Regions from separate parts of the Simplicispira sp. 125 genome, predicted to be linked through region 1. Evidence: predicted binding sites of a transcription regulator. Region 1 holds the regulator's gene; each other region holds the start of a gene.
What was found. The regulator FNR, encoded in region 1, switches genes on or off when oxygen is low (the NO sensors DNR and NnrR bind a similar motif). The targets are predictions, from matches to a motif close to TTGATNNNNATCAA.
Positions count from the first base shown of each region.

Region 2: the regulator FNR is predicted to act here: its motif matches at 1,378-1,391, upstream of C8D04_RS07715 (type IV pili methyl-accepting chemotaxis transducer N-terminal domain-containing protein).
Region 3: the regulator FNR is predicted to act here: its motif matches at 1,044-1,057, upstream of C8D04_RS15130 (ribonucleoside triphosphate reductase).

Region 1 is NZ_QEKM01000001.1:342,955-345,152, forward strand. Features, by position in the region: gene C8D04_RS19170 (SWIB/MDM2 domain-containing protein) at 1-269, opposite strand, end outside; gene fnr (fumarate/nitrate reduction transcriptional regulator Fnr) at 433-1,155, opposite strand; gene hemN (oxygen-independent coproporphyrinogen III oxidase) at 1,376-2,198, shown strand, end outside.
Region 2 is NZ_QEKM01000001.1:1,677,322-1,679,519, reverse strand. Features, by position in the region: gene moaA (GTP 3',8-cyclase MoaA) at 1-383, opposite strand, end outside; gene C8D04_RS07720 (SDR family oxidoreductase) at 476-1,246, opposite strand; gene C8D04_RS07715 (type IV pili methyl-accepting chemotaxis transducer N-terminal domain-containing protein) at 1,450-2,198, shown strand, end outside.
Region 3 is NZ_QEKM01000001.1:3,238,463-3,240,660, reverse strand. Features, by position in the region: gene C8D04_RS15130 (ribonucleoside triphosphate reductase) at 1-968, opposite strand, end outside; gene C8D04_RS15125 (hemerythrin domain-containing protein) at 1,125-1,535, opposite strand; gene norR (nitric oxide reductase transcriptional regulator NorR) at 1,711-2,198, shown strand, end outside.

The DNA of each region.
Region 1 (2,198 bases):
TGGGGTTTGCCAAAGATTTCCTTGAGCTTGGCATCGGCATTGATCATGCGTTTGTTGGCGGCGTCCTGCAGGTTGTTGGCCTTGATGTAGACCCACAGCTTGCTGATGACCTCGGTGCGTGGCAGCGGTGCTGCACCCACGACAGCCGCCAGGGCGGGGCTGGGCGTCAGGGCTTTCATGAACGCGGCGTTAGGGGTGCGCTTCTTGGCGGGAGCAGCGGTCTTGGCAGCAGCGGCTGGTGTGGCCGGGGCTTTTTTTGCAGTTGCCATGTTGGGAATTTCCTTGTTGGGATGGGTCAATGCACCAGCGAAAACCTGCTTTTCCACTGGCATACGGAATGCTACTGGTAAAAAATCGGCTTTCCAAGCGGGTTCAGGGTTTTTTTGCTTCGCCATGTTGCAGCATTGCGATGGCGGCGCTTTTGTGGGCGCGCTAGTGACAGGCTTGCTGGCTATTGACGATGCGTTTGAGGGCATCGGGGCTCAAAATACGCACATGGCGCTGCTTGACCTCGACAATGCCTTCTTCCACAAATTTTGAGAAAGTGCGGCTCACGGTCTCAAGTTTCAGGCCCAGGTAGCTGCCGATTTCTTCGCGCGTCATGCGCAGCACCAACTCTGACTGCGAGAACCCGCGTGCATGCAGGCGCTGCACCAGGTTGAGCAAAAAGGCGGCCAATCGCTCTTCAGCGCGCATGCTGCCCAGCAGCAACATGACGCCGTGCTCACGCACGATCTCGCGGCTCATGATTTTGTGCACGTGGTGCTGCAGGGCGTTGACTTCGCGCGACAGTTCTTCAATGCGGTCGAAGGGCATGACGCAGACTTCGGCGTCTTCGAGGGCCACTGCATCGCAGGTATGGTGGTCGTTGACGATGCCGTCCAGGCCGATGATCTCGCCGGCCATTTGAAAGCCTGTGACCTGGTCGCGCCCGTCCTCGGTCGCTACGCAGGTCTTGAAGAAGCCTGTGCGGATGGCAAACAGCGAGGTGAACTGTTCGCCATTGCGGAACAGCGTGGTGCCACGCTTGATCTTTCGCCGTACCGCCACGACATCGTCAATGCGCTTGAGTTGTTCGTCGTTCAGACCCACCGGCATGCACAATTCACGCAAATTGCAGTTCGAACACGCAACCTTGAACGCCTGGGGTGTCATGTGAACGGGTACCTGTCCGGTTTCAGACAGAGCGCCCGACGACTCGTCGGCATGGGATGCGGGGACGATGGAGATGCGGGTTGGGGCTGACATAAGTCAAATTATCACCCATTCTGCATTTTTGCCAGAACAGAGCCAGTAGCTCCAACAGGTGCTTGACCAAAATCAAGATTCGAGCCGCTAATCTGGGGCACATTAGAAAAGCCAGCTAGGAACCTAAATGACTGTTGTAACCCCTGAATTGCTCACCCGGTTTGATGTATCGGGACCCCGTTACACCTCGTACCCCACCGCTGACCGCTTTGTTGATGCCTTCGGTGAGGACGAATACGTGCTGGCCCTGCAGCAGCGCAGGCAAAGCGCCGTGGGCAAGGCCTTGCCCTTGTCGGTGTACGTTCACATCCCGTTTTGCGAGTCGCTGTGCTATTACTGCGCCTGCAACAAGATCATTACCAAGCACCATGATCGTGCTGATGTGTATCTGCGCTATTTGAACCGCGAGATTGAGTTACACACGGCGCACTGCGGCGTGGGCCAGGTGGTCAGCCAGATCCACTTGGGTGGCGGCACGCCCACCTTTCTCTCCGATGAGGGGCTGCGTGACCTCATGGGCATGCTGCGCAACCATTTCACTTTGGTGCCCGGCGGTGAGTATTCGATCGAGGTCGACCCCCGTACCGTGGATGCAGATCGGCTGGCCCTGCTGCACGAACTGGGATTCAACCGCCTGAGCTTCGGTGTGCAGGATTTCGACCCTGAAGTGCAGAAAGCCGTGCACCGCATCCAGCCCAAGGAGCAGGTTTTTTCCCTGGTCGAGTCGGCGCGCTCCATTGGCTTTGATTCCATCAACGTCGACCTGATTTACGGCTTGCCCAAGCAAACCCCTGATTCATTCGACCGCACGCTGGCGCAGGTAGCCGAGTTGCGCCCCGACCGCATTGCGCTGTATGCCTACGCCCATTTGCCCGAGCGCTTCAAGCCGCAACGGCGCATTGTGTGGGCAGACCTGCCCATGGCATCGGCCAAGGTGTCGATGCTGTCGC
Region 2 (2,198 bases), 1.3 Mb from region 1:
TCGGGGGCTTGGCCGTCCACAGTGCGCAGCTCGGCCAGTTGTGCCACCAGCGCCTCCACGTTGCGCCGCAGCAGGGGTTCGCCGCCGGTGAGCCGGATCTTGCGCACGCCATGTGCCAGAAAAAGCCGTGCAAGGCGGGTGATTTCCTCAAAGCTCAGGAGCGCGCTGTGGGGCAGAAAGGCATGCTCCTTGTTGAACACATCCTTGGGCATGCAGTAGCTGCAGCGGAAGTTGCAACGGTCCGTGATACTGATGCGCAGATCGCGCAGTGGGCGGCCCAATGTGTCCGTCAGCAGGCCCGCAGGGGCGGTGGGCTGCTCGGGCACGACGGGCACCAGCCCTGCAATGCGGTAATCGACCAGCGGAATGACACGTTCAGACATGGGGCAATTCTGCCCCACTTGCGCACCAGGGGTCTGTTGGGCAGTGGCCACCCTTGCGCCATGTCAAGCCTTACAGGGGCAGGCTCATGTTGTCAGACGCAACGGGCTCCGTCCACCTCGATGCAGATGCCGCTGATGAAAGCGGCTTCGTCGCTGGCCAGGTAGAGCGCGGCATTGGCCACGTCCAGTGCCGTGGAAAACCGCCCCAGCGGAATGCTGGCAAGAAATTGGGCCCGCCGTACATCGTTCACCGGGCCTCCGGCAAACTCGGCAGACAGGCCCGTATCGGGGTTGAACACCGGGTTGATGCAGTTGACGCGGATGTTGTCAGGCCCGAGTTCGGCCGCCATCGACTTGCTGGTGGTAATGACGGCGCCCTTGGAGCCGTTGTACCAGGTCAGCCCCGGCCGGGGGCGCAACCCAGCGGTGGAGGCAATGTTGATGAAGCTGCCGGTGCTGCCGCCCGGGTTGGCGCGCATGGCGGGCACGGCGTGGATAGCCGTGAGGTAGATGCTTTTGACGTTGATGGCATAGACCTTGTCGAATTCTTCCTCGCTCACCTCCAGAAGGGAGCGATTGCGGTGTGTCCAGCCCGCGTTGTTGACCACCACATCGAGGCGCCCATAGTGGCTCAGAGCTGTTTGCACCATGGTTTGGACCTGGTTTGACTGCGTCACATCCGCCTGGAAGAACGTGGCGATGCCACCTGCCGCCACGATGCTGTCTGCCACGCGCTGGCCGTTGGCTGCATGGATGTCGTTGATGACTACCTTTGCGCCCTCGGCCGCCAGCCGCCGGGCAATGCCTTCACCGATGCCATTGCCGGCGCCGGTGACGATGATGGATTGACCTTGGAGGCGCATCACGGGTATCTCCTGAAACGGGGGAGACGCCATTGTGCTGCCTTCGCACGCCTTGGTGGGCCTGGATTGCGGTCGGCAGTGGCTGTGCATTGCTGGATTTTCCGTGGCAAGGCTGTTTGCGATCGTGCTCCTTGATTTGAATCATGGTGCTCACACCTGGTTGCAATCAGAATGCGATCCAAAATTACCGGCACTGCCAATCCATGAAAACCCTTGTTTTTCGACCGGACTCCCTGAACAACCGCCGCGCTACGCTTCAGTCCCTCGCGGCGGTGTTGCTGATGCCTGTGCTGTCTACGGCCCATGCGCAGCTGGCGGTGTCCACGGCCATTAACCGCACAGCCCGTTTTCGTGCGTTGTCGCAGCGCATTGCCAAGACTTATTGCCAGATACACCTCCATACCCTGCCAGACCAAGCGCGCCTTGCCCTGACGGCGACACGGCAGCTGGTGCGCTCGGGTTTTGAGGACCTGGCCAAGGTGCAGTGGCCCGCAGAATTGGCGCGGCATGTGACTGAAATCCAGAAGCAGTCCGATGTGCTGGACACCTTGCTGGTGATGCCGCCCACGCGCGAATCCGTTGCAGCGGTGGCGGTGCAGTCTGATCGGATGATGGCGGCATCGCAGGCAGCGACCGAGGCGTTTGAGAAGTTTGCCAAGGCCAGCACAGCGCGGCTGGTGAACACCGCAGGCCGCCAGCGTGCGCTGTCCCAGCGCCTGGCCAAAAACTATTTTTTGCTGGCCGCCAAGCTCGAAGGCAAGGGTACCTTGGATGAAATGAAGGCCGATGCCGCCGAGTTCCGGCTGGCCATGGCCAATTTGGCTGCCGCACCGATCTCCACCCCTGCCATTCGCAACGAACTGGCCCTGGGTGATTCGCAGTGGCTGTTTTTCGATGCAGCCCTGCAGCGCAAACCCGACGAGCGTGCGCTGGAGACGGTGGGCACCACCAG
Region 3 (2,198 bases), 2.9 Mb from region 1:
TCGATGTAGGCGCGGTTGATGAGGTCCATCTCGGCCTGCAGCTCGCCATAGCTGAAAGGCATCTCTTTGCCCGCAATCACCGGCACCTGTTCGCGCAGGTCGTCGGGGCAAATCCAGTCGAAGGTGAGGTTGGTGAACGGCGTTTGCGTTCCCCAGCGGGACGGCACGTTGAGGTTGTAGACCAGCTCCTGGATGCACTGGCGCACGCTGGCGTAATCCATGGCATCGACCCGCACATAGGGCGCCATGTAGGTGTCGAACGACGAGAAGGCCTGCGCGCCCGCCCACTCGTTCTGCAGCGTGCCCAAAAAGTTCACGATCTGCCCCACGGCGGAACTCATGTGTTTGGGTGGCCCGGCCTCGACCTTGCCGGGCACGCCGTTCAGGCCTTCGTTGAGCAGCGTGCGCAGCGACCAGCCTGCGCAGTAGCCGCTGAGCATGTCGAGGTCGTGGATGTGGATGTCGCCATTGCGGTGCGCCTCGCCAATCTCGGGCGTGTACACGTGCGAGAGCCAGTAGTTGGCCGTGACCTTGCCCGCCACGTTGAGGATCAGGCCACCGAGCGAATAGCCCTGGTTGGCGTTGGCGTTGACGCGCCAGTCGGCGCGGGTGAGGTATTCGTTGATGGAGCTTTCCACGTTCACCAGCGTCTGGTGGTCGGCGCGCAGGGTGGCGTGGCGGTCGCGGTAGGCGATGTAGGCGCGGGCCGTCGCCAGGTGGTTGGCGGCGATCAGGGTCTGCTCGACCACGTCCTGGATCTGCTCGATGCCCGGCGCCTCGCCATGGAAGCGGTGGACGAGCACCTTGCCCACCTGGGCGGCCAACAGGGCGGCTTCGTCGGCCGCAAATTCGCCGGTGGCGGCGCCTGCACGCTCAATGGCCGAGCGGATTTTGCGGGCGTCAAAAGGGGCGCGCTCTGCGCTGCGTTTGATGACCTCGCGGGGCAAGGCGGTGACCGGGGTATCCATGGGCGTCTCCATCATTGGAATGCAATAAAACACTACATATAGCGTTCACAATACATTCAACACACTACAGGTAGTTTGATGAAGAACAAACAAGCCCGCCACGGCAAGGCGCCGAGGCGGGCCTGGAACGGGCCGGAACGCCTTGCTGGGCGCGGCTTACAGCGCCTCGATGCGCGGGTAGAAGTCGTGGTTCTCGCGCTGCATGCGTTCGTGCACCATGCGCAACACCTGGTTGGCATCGTCGCGAAAGCCCTGCTCGTCGCGGCGCACGCTCTCAGGCCGGTTCCAGCGGCGGGCAAAGGCCTCATAGGCCTGGGCAATGGGGCCCATGTCGCGCTGGTACTGCTGGCCCATGCGGGCCAGTTCGGCATTGCTGCCGCGCTGCAGGGCTGGGTACAGGGCCTGGTCTTCTACCGCCAGGTGCAGCTTGATGGTGGAGCTCATGGTCACTACCAGCCGGGCGATCTCGGTGGCGTTGTGCGCCACCCCCGCGTGCGCCAGGCGGCGCAGCGTGGCAATGCTGCCCAGAATGTTGACGTGCTGGTGCTTGAATTTATCGATGTTCATGGTGAAAGCTCCCAAGGGTGATGAAAACAGGGGCACGTAGGCATGAAGCCGCCGTGGACTGCTACTCTTTTGCACACTTCGGGCCAGCCCAGGCCGCCATAAAAATCAAGGGTTTACACCAATCATGGTTATTTTTACCCTTCAAATCAATGGTCATTGATACCATCAAAAGGTTATGAATACCCTTTTTGAAGCCCCCTGGCTGGCCGACCTGACCACCGAATTGCCACCCAACGTGCGCCTGCAACGCCTGATCGGCGGCCTGCGCGCGCACTTTTGCTGCGGCGCCGTGGCCCTGCTGCGGCTGGAAGAAGAACACCTGCGCCCGGTGGTGGTCGATGGCCTGGTGAGCGAATCACTGGGCCGCCGTTTTGCCGTGCACCAGCACCCCCGCCTGGCGGCCCTGCTGGCACGCGGCGAGGTCACCTGCTTCGACCACGACAGCACCTTGCCCGACCCCTACGACGGCCTGCTCGACGCCCTGGTGGGCGAACCCCTGCCAGTGCACGACTGCATGGGCGTGGCGCTGCGCATGGACGGGCGCCCCTGGGGCGTGCTGACGCTCGACGCGCTGCAGACCGGCACCTTTGACGACGCTGCACGCGCTACGCTGGCGCACTGCGCGGTGCACGTGGAGGCCGCCATCCGCATGACCCGCCTGGA